Regions from separate parts of the Desulfatibacillum aliphaticivorans DSM 15576 genome, predicted to be linked through region 2. Evidence: predicted binding sites of a transcription regulator. Region 2 holds the regulator's gene; the other holds the start of a gene.
The links. Region 2 encodes sigma-54, which starts transcription at its own class of promoters, with help from an activator protein. Its sites were predicted from a motif close to TNTGGCACANTTTCTGCTNT; they were not measured.
Positions count from the first base shown of each region.

Region 1: G491_RS0125325 (acetyl-CoA hydrolase/transferase family protein) is a predicted target of sigma-54. The motif match lies at 4,448-4,467, and genes of this name have one in related genera.

Region 1 covers NZ_AUCT01000043.1:27,999-34,345, forward strand. Annotated here, with positions in the region: gene G491_RS0125315 (OmpW/AlkL family protein) at 1-497, shown strand, start outside; gene typA (translational GTPase TypA) at 771-2,621, shown strand; gene G491_RS0125325 (acetyl-CoA hydrolase/transferase family protein) at 3,043-4,353, opposite strand; gene G491_RS0125330 (radical SAM protein) at 5,114-6,347, opposite strand, start outside.
Region 2 covers NZ_AUCT01000001.1:23,898-30,244, reverse strand. Annotated here, with positions in the region: gene G491_RS0100160 (KdsC family phosphatase) at 1-337, shown strand, start outside; gene lptC (LPS export ABC transporter periplasmic protein LptC) at 363-881, shown strand; gene G491_RS0100150 (LptA/OstA family protein) at 883-1,491, shown strand; gene lptB (LPS export ABC transporter ATP-binding protein) at 1,495-2,217, shown strand; gene rpoN (RNA polymerase factor sigma-54) at 2,310-3,770, shown strand; gene hpf (ribosome hibernation-promoting factor, HPF/YfiA family) at 3,964-4,506, shown strand; gene G491_RS0100130 (PTS sugar transporter subunit IIA) at 4,532-4,990, shown strand; gene rapZ (RNase adapter RapZ) at 4,993-5,856, shown strand; gene G491_RS0100120 (PTS sugar transporter subunit IIA) at 6,101-6,347, shown strand, end outside.

The DNA.
Region 1 (6,347 bases), on a different contig from region 2:
AAAGTACCGGCGGGGACATCGACTACGTATACGACGAAACCGCTGTATTCGGAGTCTTCGGAACATATTATTTCAACAAATACTGCTCCCTGGCTTTTGGCCTTGATTATTCCGAGTACTCTTTTACGGAGGAGACGGCCGGCGTCAGCCTTGACGTAGGCGACATCCGGCAAATCCCCGTGTATTTCACGGTGCGGGGCCACTGGGCGAACGATTCCATTTGCACGCCTTACGCCGGCATAGGCATGGGCTACTATTTCAACGAATTTGATCAAAAAGTCTCAGCTCCCTCTATCGAGCTTAAGAATGATTTTGGCTTTCACGCAGTGGGCGGAGTGGAAACCCGTTTTACGGATAGTTTCGGCATGGACGTTGAATTGAAATATACGGACCATTCCTCGGAATACGAATTTGATTACGGCGCTATAACCCTGCATGAGAGCACGAACCTGGACGCCTTTGCCGCGACTTTGGGATTCAAATACTACTTTAAATAGGCTGTCTAATTCTTTAAAAAAGCAACGCCCCTGGCCGCTGGACGGCCCGGGGCGTTTTTCGTTTTTGGCATGGATCAGAAGGCTATTATTGCCAGGCATTTTTCTATCCAACAGAATTCAAACAAAATAGGGGTTGCAAAATTTCGTCAATTGTTGCACAACCGCTCCGGAAGTTGATTCACGCGTTTGGGGCAGGGACGCCTGGAAATGGGCGGCGCTATCTGTCCGAGGCGCGTTTTTATTTTTATTAAAAAGAGGCTGGAAAAATTAGCCATGGCGAATAAAGAGCAAAACAGCGGCATCCGCAATGTGGCGATCATCGCCCACGTCGACCACGGAAAAACCACCCTGGTGGACGCAATGTTCCGTCAATCCGGCATGTTCCGGGAAGGAGCGGTGCTCCAGGACCGACTGATGGACAACCTGGAACTGGAGCGGGAGCGCGGCATCACCATTGCGGCGAAAAACTGTTCCGTGAAATACAAGGACATCAAGATCAACATCATCGACACTCCCGGCCACGCCGACTTCGGCGGAGAGGTGGAGCGCGCCCTGACCATGGCCGACGGCGCCCTGCTTTTGGTGGACGCTTCCGAAGGCCCGCTGCCCCAGACTCGTTTTGTTTTGCAGAAAACCCTGCAGGCGGGCCTGCCGGTTCTGGTGGTTATCAATAAGATCGACCGCAAGGACGCCCGCCCGGACGAAGTCCTGGACGAAATCTACGACCTGTTCATCGACCTGGACGCTAAGGACGAGCAGCTTGATTTTCCCTATCTGTACGCCATCGGCCGGGACGGAGTCGCCATGGAATCCCCGGAGGATAAAGGCGAAGATCTGCGCCTGCTGTTCGACGCCATCCTGGAAAAGGTGCCGCCTCCGTCCTACGATCCTGATGAACCTTTCCAGATGCTGGTGGCCGATCTCAGCTATTCCGACTACGTGGGCAGGCTGGCCGTGGGCCGCGTCTTTAACGGAAGGGTGAAGCAACGCCAGGAGTTGGTGTGCCTGTCTGAAAACGACAAGCACATTCCCCTGAAGGTGACCAAGCTCCAGTCTTACGAAGGAAACTCCCTGGCGGAAATCACCGGCGCCGAACCCGGAGACATCGTGGTTTTAGCCGGCATCGAAAACGTAACCATCGGCGACACCATCTGCACCCTGGACGCACCCAAGGCCCTGCCTCGCGTGCGGGTGGACGAGCCCACCGTATCCATGCGCTTCGGGCCCAACACCTCGCCCCTGGCCGGCAAGGAAGGCAAGCTGGTGCAGTCCTCCAAAATCGAGGAGCGTCTTTTCAAGGAAACCCTGTTGAACGTGGGCATCCAGGTGGAGCTGGCCGAAGACCGGGAAAGCTACATCGTCAAGGGCCGGGGCGAGTTCCAGATGGCCATTTTGGTGGAAACCATGCGCCGGGAGGGTTTTGAACTCACAGTGGGCAGGCCTCAGGTCATCCTCCGGAAGAAGGAAGGCGTGCTCATGGAGCCCATCGAGCACTTGTTCATCGACTGCAGCGAAGAGTTCATGGGCGTGGTTACGGAAAAAATTTCCATGCGCAAAGGCAAGATGACCAACATGGTCAACAAGGGCACCGGCCGGGTCCGCATGGAGTTTTCCACGCCGTCTCGCGGCCTTATCGGCTACAGGGACGAATTTCTTACCGATACCAAGGGCACGGGCATCATGAACTCCATCCTGGAGGGATACGGCGAATACCGCGGCGACTTCCCCTCCCGGTTTTCCGGCTCCATCGTCTCGGACCGGGCCGGCTCGGCCGTGGCCTACGCCCTGTTCAACCTGGAGCCCAGAGGGCGCCTGTTTTTGGTTCCCAACGATCCCGTCTACGAGGGAATGATCGTGGGCGAGCACAATCGCGAAAACGACATCACCGTCAATCCCTGCAAGGAAAAAAAGCTGACCAACATCCGGGCCTCGGGCAAGGACGACGCCGTCACCCTCACGCCGGTGAAAAAAATGACTTTGGAGCAAGCCCTGCATTTTATCAAGGAAGACGAACTGGTGGAGGTTACTCCGAAATCCCTGCGCCTGCGCAAAGTAGTGCTCTCCGGCCAGGCCCGTTACCAGATGCGCAACGCCAAAGCTAAAGCCTTGAACAAGGAACAGTAAAAAAGAAGAACTGCAAAAAAAGATTAAAAGCGCCTCCGGCGGCAAACTTTTGAAAAAGTTTGATCAAAACTTTAAAATGACGCTGCGCGCGAGAGCAAGTCAGGCGGAAACAGCGCATCCATCGAGACGTAGGTCGGGTCATGCGGAGCTTTCAGGGATAAGTTTGGAATTTTAGGGTTCTGGATCTACTTGAAATGATAAAGAATTCTGAAGCCTCGTGCGAAGCGACCCGACAAAAATGGAGCATGTTCCCTTTGTTGGGTTCGAACTCCGCAAAGCCCAACAAAAATAGGGGCTTCAGTACGCCGAGGCGCCCCGCATTGCACCGGAGCAATTCCTCATCAAATTCCAGCCCTGGCAAGATATTGCTTTGCCAGGGCTGATTTATCAAATTAGCACTCAAAAATGTAAATCGAACAATCTATAACAATCCGAACTGCACAGCGTCCCTTTCCAGTTGCTCCCGGAAGTCGGGATGGGCGATGGAGATCATGGCCTGCACCCGTTGGGACGTGGTTTTTTGCCACAAATAGGCGATGCCGAACTCGGTCACTATGTACATGACGTCGGCCCGGACGCTGGTGACGGCGGTGCCCGGAGCAAAGACGGAAACGATCCGGGATTGCAACTGGCCGTCGCGCCCCTTGTACGTCGACTTGAGGGCGATGAAGGATTTACCGCCCATGGACTGGGTGGCGCCACGGACAAAGTCCGCCTGGCCGCCGGTTCCGCTGTACATGGAAAACCCGATGGACTCGGAGGCCACCTGGCCGGTGAGGTCCACGGACAAGGCGTTGTTGATGGATATGAAGTTATCGTTCCGGGCGATGTTCTGGCGGTTGTTCACATAGTAGACCGGGGCGAAAGTCAATGTGGGGTTCCGGTCGATGAACTCATAAGTGGCTTTGGAGCCGATGCATAATCCGCCGATAAGCCCTTTGCCGTGGTGGAAGTTCTTGGCCCGGTTGGTGATGACGCCCCGCTCGGCAAGGTCCACCATGGAATCCGTAAGCAATTCCGTGTGTATGCCCAGGTCCTTTTTGTGGTCCAAAAAGTGGCCCACGGCGTTGGCCACCCCGCCGATTCCAATCTGGATTGTGGCCCGGTCCGGAACCTGCTCGGCGATCAACTGGCCTATCTTCATTTCCGCTTCGCCGATTTTGATTTCCGGCATTTCGGGGATAGGGTGGCTGCTTTCCACAATGGCGTCCACCTCGCTCACGTGGATGACGTTTTCCACGCCGTTAACGTACGGGCATTGATCATTCACCTGGACGACCACCTTTTTCACAAGATCGCGCATGAACCCGTTGTGGTAGATGCCTGTGGGGCCGAAGCTCATATAGCCCTTGGAGTCCGGCGGAGACACTTCGCACATGAGATAATCCCAATCCGCCACGCCGTAGCAGGCTTTATCCGCGTTGGAGAAATGAAAGGAAAAATTCTCCGTGTTTTTTTCCGCGGCGAACATCCTTTCCACGGGCCCGTAAAAAGTGGTGATGTAGTTCAAATGCCCCTTGTATTCCCTTTTCAGGAATTCAAAAGGATACATCAACAGCCCGGACCACAAGGTGACGTTTTCCAGTTCCTGATAGCGTTTGCACAAGGCGTTGACCAGGTCCGGAGGAGCGCTGTTTGCGCCTGAAAAGGTGATGTTCTCTCCTGATTTGATGTGGGACATGGCTTCTTCTGCAGTGGTCAGCTTCTGCTTGTAAAGACTCATCCATTCCATGGCGGCTCTCCTTTTTGTATTAGTTTGAACGCTGCGCCCGGTTTTGGATAAGCAAAACTGTCACCGGGCCTTGGCGAAGCAGTTAACCACTCGTTGAGCAACGCTTGTGCCAGGAATGAATTGAGACCAGTTATGAGGTTAATAATTTGATATTAATATGAAAAGGCCTTTTGGTGTGCAACCGGGCGGACGCAGGCGAAGTGAGTGGCATGTTGAAAGAGTTTACAATCTGTAAAACCAAAATATAGGAAAACCAGAAAAAGAATAAATGCGCCGGTGCGCATTGTTTTCAAACTGACGCATTTCCTCACCGCGGCCAGCCCTGGCATGCAATGCAAGAGGCATTAGCGCGGCCGGGAAAGGCTCCAACGCGAATGGACTGGGGCGAACTGGGCCGATCTTTGGAAAGGGTAGCCCAGGCAAGGTTTTTATTTGTCTGGGGCCGGAGGCCAAAAGGTGCGACCGGGAATGATTATTGGAATTGGGATCAATGGGCGGTCTGACGGTTTTGGTCGAGTTCCTTTTGTTGGGTTTCGTTTGAATCCCTCCAGGCTTCGAGCGTCCTTAATAGCAGATTCAACCGAAGGGCCTTTCTAATACCGTACTCACTCTACTCAACCTACTGTCTTTATAAATAAAAATTGGTTTAGGTAGAGCCCCGCGAAACCCAACAAGGGAAACCTTTCAGGCTGCTATGGCGTAGTGTTTTTTACCAACGCTGCCTGCCTTGGCCAGCCCTGCTATTGTTTTGGCAGAGGCATTAATACAAAGCCGGTTGCCAAATGGGTTTGGCGAACTTGGCCATTTTGATGTAATTGGGCTCTTCCCGTCCGTTAAAGTATCCGCAGGCGCGGTAGTAGGCCAGATCCTTGAACCAGTTCTTGAGGGAGGTCGTGTTCTCCATCCACTGGCCGGCCAGGGTGATGGGATGCCGGGCCATTTGCATAAAGGGCCAGAAAAGCTCGGAGGGGTCCCGAAAGCATTCCCAGTCGCACAGCCTGCAAGCTGCGTTGCGGTTGATGTTTTTCATATCCAGGTCGTAGAACTTGCCCATGTTGTCTTTGCCGCGGAATCCGCAGGGATAGGTATTGCCGTCTTCCGCGTCCACAAAAAAGTAGTCGATGCCGCCCAGGCAGGGGCGGGATTCCTTATGGCCGTTGGAATAGTCTCCCTGGAGGGCCTTGAGGGAGGTCACCGGCGAGAAGATGCGGATGACCGGCCTGTATTTGCCGATGGTTTCGGCCAGGGCCTTGAACAGCAGGGATTTTTCCAGGGGGGTGAATCCCGTGATATTTTCCGTGGACGTGGCGGCGTAAACCGCGCTCAGGCTTTCGCTTTCCTCTTCATTGATGCTCATGGGATAGCAGGTATTGACCATGGTGAATCCCAGGTCGTTCACGAAACGATAGAAGTGTTCAAAGGCCTTTTTAAACCCCGTGTAAAACAGGACGGTTTCGCTGGTTTGGCCGTCCTTGATTGCAGGCGGGATGAACAGCGAGGTTGTGGAATCGCCCCCCGTGTTTCGGTTGATGCCCAGGTTGGCCGAAGGATAAATGCCGCGCTCCTGAAAAATGGGGATGGCCTTTTCCATGCCTTCCACCAGGCCGGGGAAGCCGCGCATTTTCTCGTGATAGTCCGGAACGTGGGAGTCCACGCTCACCCAGAAGTTGCGCAAGGGCGTGTCAGCCAGGGCGTCGGCTACTTTTTTTACTCTGTCCTCAAAATTCGGGCTGCCGGGATTGGCGAAAAAGAAGCCGTTGGTGCCTGTGCGCGTGTATTCGATTCCCGCTTGCCCCGCGTGCTTTAGCAGCTCCGCGACTTCGTCCAGGTACAGGAGAGGCTCGCCGCCGGTGAACGAAAGGGCTTTGACGCCCTTGACCGCCGCCGCGTCGATAATGCGTTTGCACTCGTCCATATCCAGTGTGGAGCGGGAAAACTTGTTTCCCTTGTTCATGCCGCACTGGGGGCAGGTCGCATTGCACTTGTTGGTGAAC
Region 2 (6,347 bases):
CAGTTCCAAAGCGCTTGCCAAAAGGTGCGAAAACCTGGGCATTACGCATCTTTGGGACGGCGTGAAAAACAAGTCCCTGCTCATAGAGCAAATCAGCCGGGATATGAAGGTTCCGCCTGAACGCATGGCCTTTGTGGGCGACGACATACCGGACATGGGCATCATGTCCAAGGTCGGCGTGGGCGTGGCTGTGGCGGACGCCCATCCAGACGTGATAAATGCCGCCAGGCTGGTCACGACCAAACCCGGCGGCCGCGGTGCAGTACGGGAAGTTTGCGAGGGAATCCTGAAAGCCAAGGGATTATGGGATGAAACGCAGAAACAGGTTGCAGTCTAGCATCATCTACTTGATGGCGGGCTTCTTGATCGCTTTGATAATCGGCCCCATGGTGGGGCGCCTCTACATGAAGGATGACGGGGGGCAGACCACTGTGGAGAAAACCGAAATATCAGAGGACGGCGGCATGGTGCTGACCAAACTCCACCACGAGGCGGTCAGGGACGGAAAACTGGAATGGATGCTGGATGCGGCCTCCGCTGAATTGACGGAACTAGGGAAAAGCGGCCGCTTCTACAATCTCGGCATCATGTTATACGGCGCAGACAAGTCCGAAACCAAGGTGACGGCCAAATACGGCGAGGTCAACTTTTTCACCCATGACTTCATGCTCAAGCACGCTGTGGAGGCGACGAACAAGCCGTACTCCCTGACCAGCGACAAATTGGAATACTCCAATGAAAAACAGTCGCTTTATTCGCCGGGACGGGTGCGAATCAAAGGCCCGTCAGTTTATTTGACGGCGGATTCCATGCAATATGACCTTAAAAACAAACAGGCGGAATTTCGTGGAAACGTAGTCGCTATCCTTGGAGGCTCCTGATATGTCGAACATCAATCACAAACGCTTGTTGCCAAGCATTATTAAGATTTTTCTGCTTACCGTTTTTGCCTGTGTCTGCTCCCTGGGGCCTTTGTGGGCCGACAATAGCGCCCAAACTCCGGATCAGGCGGCTTTGGCCGGGTTCGACCTGTCCAAAGGGCCGATCAAAATAAAGGCGCAGAAACTGGTGACCAATCAGGAAGAGAATAAGGCCTGGTTTTCCATGGATGTGGTCGCGACGCAAGGCAAGACCACCATCAAAGCCAATGAGTTGACAATTTGGTACGTGGGGGAAAAGGAGCAAAACGATGTCCAAAGCGGCCTTCCCGCCTCCCAATCCTTGAAAAAAATCCAGGCCCTGGGGAACGTGGAGATTGTCAACGAGGCTTTCACCTCCCATTCGGACGAGGCTCTGTATTTGCAGAAGACGGGCGATTTGGTGCTGACCGGCGGTCCCGCCAAAGTGGTTTCGGGAAAAAACACGGTAAGCGGCGAAATCATCACCCGAAGCAAGGACGGCCTGTTGACCTTTGAAGGCGGGGTGCAGGCGGAGTTTTTTCCGGAAAAATCCGAGGAAAACAAGGATAAACCGGCCAAGGAAGGCGAATAGCGCATGGCGACCTTGCTTTTGGAAGACCTGGTGAAGGTCTACAATAACAAGATGACCGTGGATCATGTGACCATGGAGGTGGCCAGCGGCGCCGTGACCGGGCTGCTGGGCCCCAACGGCGCCGGCAAGACCACCACCTTTTATATGGCTGTGGGCATGATTCAGGCTGACGGAGGCAAGGTTCTTCTGGACGGGCGGGATCTGACGGACGATCCCATGTACGTGCGGGCCCGAAAGGGCCTGGGCTACCTTCCCCAGGAAAGCTCGGTGTTCGGCAAGTTGAGCGTGCGGGACAACATCATGGCCATCCTGGAGGTGGGCAGGTTATCCCGGTCCGGCCGGGAGAAAAAGGCCGCCGGGCTCATGGACGAGCTGGGAATCAGCCGTCTTGCGGACCGGAAGGCCTATCTTTTGTCCGGCGGTGAAAGAAGGCGGCTGGAAATCGCCCGGGCCTTGGCCACAGAGCCTTTGTTCATGCTTTTGGATGAGCCTTTCGCCGGCATAGACCCCTTGGCCGTCATTGACATATCGAATATCATTAAGCATTTGACGGAGCGTGGGATCGGGGTTTTAATTTCGGATCACAGCGTCAGAGAGACTTTAAAAGTTTGCGATACTGCTTATATTTTAAATCATGGCGCCGTGATTGAATCGGGTTCGCCGGAAAAAATCGCCTCCAGCGAGGTGGCCAAGCGTTTTTATCTTGGCGAGGGATTCACTCTGTGATAGTCTTTTGGCATAGAACATGCACGGGATGAAGCTCGTCACATCCCCCGAGAAAAAAAAATTAGCATAATAATCAGGCAGTCAGGATAATAATGGCACTGGAACTACGACAGCAACTGCGTCTGGCCCAACAACTCATCATGACGCCCCAGTTGCAGATGGCGATCAAGCTGCTGCAATTGTCCCATTTGGAGTTATTGGACGTTATCCAGCAGGAGATGGAGCAGAACGCCGCCATTGAAGAGGGGGACGAGTCCGGGGGGGCTGACGAAGATATGGGGGACAACAGAAGAGACGACCCCATGGATTTGGCCGCCAAAGAGGCGGCTCCGCCCGAAGAAAAGGAAGTGGTCATAGAAGAACGCACGCCGGATGACGTGGATTGGTCCAACTACATGGACGAATACAGCGCTCCCGGGCCTGCGGTGTTTGAAAGCGAAGAAAGGGAGGCGCCCAAATACGAGAGCTTCATAGCGCGTAAGGAATCCTTGTCCGAGCATCTTTTGTGGCAGCTCATGTTGAAGTTTTCCGATTCCAAAGACCAGGAAGTCGGAGAGATGATTATCGGCAACCTGAACAAAGACGGATACCTGGACGCCACGGTTGAGGAAATCGCCCTGGCCATGGGAGAAGAGCCCGAACTGGTGGAAAAGGTCCTGGAGCAAATGCATACCCTGGATCCGGTGGGCGTGTGCGCACGCAATCTGAGCGAATGCCTCATGATCCAGATTCGCCACCTTCAGATCAAAGATCCGGTGCTGGAGCAGATTGTCTGCAATTACCTCAATCACCTGCAAAATAAAAACTACAAGGCCATTGCTTCGGCCTTGCGCATCTCCATGGACGACGTGCTTGCCGCCGTCCGCCTTATCATGGGTCTGGAGCCCAAGCCGGGCCGCCAGTTTTCCGACGAAGAGCCGCATTACATTGTACCCGATATTTTCGTATATAAGGTCGGGGACAATTTTGAAATCGTCCTGAACGACGACGGCCTGCCCAAGCTGCATGTGAGCAACTTTTACAAGCAGGCTCTGCAAAAAGAAGCCAATCTGCCCGAAGAGACGAAAAATTACGTCCAGGGCAAGCTGCGGTCCGCGGCCTGGCTTATCCGAAGCATCCACCAAAGGCAGCGCACCATCTATAAGGTCATGGAAAGCATCGTGAAATTCCAAAGGCCGTTTTTGGAAAAGGGCATCGCCCACCTAAAGCCCATGGTGCTGCGGGACGTGGCCGAGGACATCGAGATGCATGAGTCCACCATCAGCCGGGTCACCACCAATAAGTACGCCCACACGCCCCAGGGGATTTTCGAACTGAAATACTTTTTCAACAGCTCCATCAATAGGGTGAACGGCGGCGCCATTGCTTCGGCCAGCGTGAAAGAGCGGATTTTGCAGATCATCAAGGGCGAAAATCCGAAAAAGCCGTATTCCGACGACAAGATAGCCTCCATGCTGGAGGATAACAATATTCAGATCGCCCGCCGTACAGTAGCCAAATACCGCGAGATGCTGGGGATTCTTCCTTCCAGCAAGCGCAAGAAACTGGCCTGACGGCGAATTTGTTAACCTAGTTGTCCCTTTGAAAAGGAGTCTAAAGAAATCTAATTCAACCATTTAACAGGCATCGGCCAAATGCCCCAAATCCTTGCTTAAAAGGGTTTACTTTGAAGCCGGTCAGGAACAAGGCCGGCTGGTACAACAAGCGGGCTAAGCCCGCGCAACCGAAATAAGGGAGGTTGTTCCTATGCACACATCGGTTACTTTTAAAAACCTGGATCCCTCCGACGCTTTGAGAGATTATGCTAGCGAAAAATTGGACAGGTTTGACAAGTACCTGGACAATCCGGCCGAGGCAAACGTGGTATTGACTGTGGAGAAGCATCGCCACATTGCGGAAATCAATGTGGCGGGCGACCGGCTCACGATAAATGGAAAGGAAGAGACCGGCGACATGTATACCTCCATAGACAAGGTATTGGATAAGCTGGAAAAACAAATTAAAAAGGGAAAGCAAAAAGTCCGAAAGCGCCGGGACGCGTCCCGGGGCAAGGCCCGCCTGAGAGAGGAGGGCGCCATTAGCGCTTTGGAATCGGACGACGAACCTCTAGAGACAACCATCCGTGTGGAAACCATCGATTACAAACCCATGGATGTGGAAGAAGCCGTACTGCAAATGGAGTTGGTGGACAATCAGTTTATGGTGTTCACTAACGCAAAAACAGGCCAGGTAAACGTGCTTTACCGGAGAAGAGGAAACAACCTGGGCCTCATCGAGCCCATGATGTAGAATAGGTTGCGAAGCGATTTAATTTATGAAAATTCTTGATAACATCACTCCCGAGTGCATGCTGTGCGATCTGCAGGCCCGGGATAAGAAGGGGATTATAGAGGAACTGGCAGCCCCGGTGGCCCAAGCCGCCGGGGTCAAGGTTGAGGATATGGTCCGGGTGCTGCTGGATAGAGAGCGCCTGGGAAGCACCGGCGTGGGGAACGGAATCGGCATTCCCCACGGTAAAATGAGGGAGTTGAGCAAACTCCATCTGGGTTTCGGCATCAGCCGGCAGGGGGTGGATTTTGAATCCATCGACGGAAAACCCACCAATATTTTCTTCCTTTTGGCGGTCCCGACGGACTCCGCCGGGCTGCATCTCACCATGCTGGCTCAGATTTCACGGCTTTTACGTAACGAAGAGTTCCGCAAACGCTTGATGGGTTGCGACTCCCCCCAGGAGGTCGCTCAAGCCATCGGAGAAGTGGATCAGGAGTTCTAATCGTGGAACGCCTTAAAATCGTCATCATCACGGGTCTGTCCGGGTCCGGTAAAAGCACGGCCCTGGCGGCCCTTGAGGATGCGGGATTCTTTTGCGTCGACAACCTGCCCGTGGCCTTGCTGCCCAAGTTTCTGGAATTGCAGAACCAAACCGTGTCCGAGGTGACGCGATTCGCCTTTGTTATGGATCTGCGGGAAAAAGGCTTTGTCTCCCGTTTTGAAAACGTTTTCAAGGATCTGGAAGACCAGGGCTACGCCTTTGAAATCATTTTTCTGGAATCGGACGAAGACACCTTGATTCGGCGATACTCGGAAACCCGGCGCCAGCATCCCCTGTCCAAGGACAAAGGGCTCCTTGAGGGCATTCGCCTGGAAAAGCAGGTTTTGGAGCCGTTGCGCAGCATCGCTCACCGGGTGGTGGACTCGTCCAATTTGAACGTCCACCAGCTTAAAGCCATGATTCAAGAGATGGGCGCCCAAAAAAACGAAAGAAAGTCGATCCAGATCAGCGTGCTTTCGTTCGGGTTCAAATACGGCATTCCGCGGGGCGCCGACCTCGTCATGGACGTCAGGTTTTTGCCCAATCCTTATTTTGTGCCGGAATTAAAGAATTTGACCGGACTGCAAGCCCCTGTGCAGGAGTTTGTGCTGGAAAAGCCCGTGACCCAGGAGTTCCTGAAAAAGTTTATCGACCTGCTGGATTTTTTGGCGCCCCGGTACCAAAAAGAGGGGAAAGCCTACCTGACCGTGGCCGTTGGATGCACGGGCGGAAAGCATCGGTCGGTGTCCGTGGCCGGCATAGTTTATGAGCATTTAAAGGGTCTTTTCTCGAATGTATCCCTTTCGCACCGGGATATTGAACGGTAAAGTCCTTGCTTTTTAGTCCGATACGTGAAAATGTTCTGGCCCGTCCGGGCCTGTTTATTTTTTAGGCCCCGCCGGAATTGGGTCTTGCAAAGCCTTTGCTTGGCGCCGTATAGTTACCTTTTTCCGGCTTAAACCTTAATCAAACCGCGAGCAATCGCGGGGCATCCTGCGTCCTTTAAGACGCAAACCGGAGCGGCCCGACGCCGCCCCGGCGCCGAAAAACACTTAGGAAACCTTAGTAATCATGATCGGTATTGTTGTTGTAACCCACTCCCAACTTGGCGACGCCCTGCTCTCCGCCGGAGAGTTCGTCCTAGGGGCGCCCATCGAGTCCGCCCAGGCGGTTTCCATCAATTTGAAGGAATCCGCAACCAAGCTGCGGGATGATATCGCCAAGGCCATCAAAAACGTCAATCAAAACGAGGGAGTCCTCATCCTGACGGACATGTTCGGGGGAACTCCTTCCAACCTGAGTTATTCCTTCCTGGAGG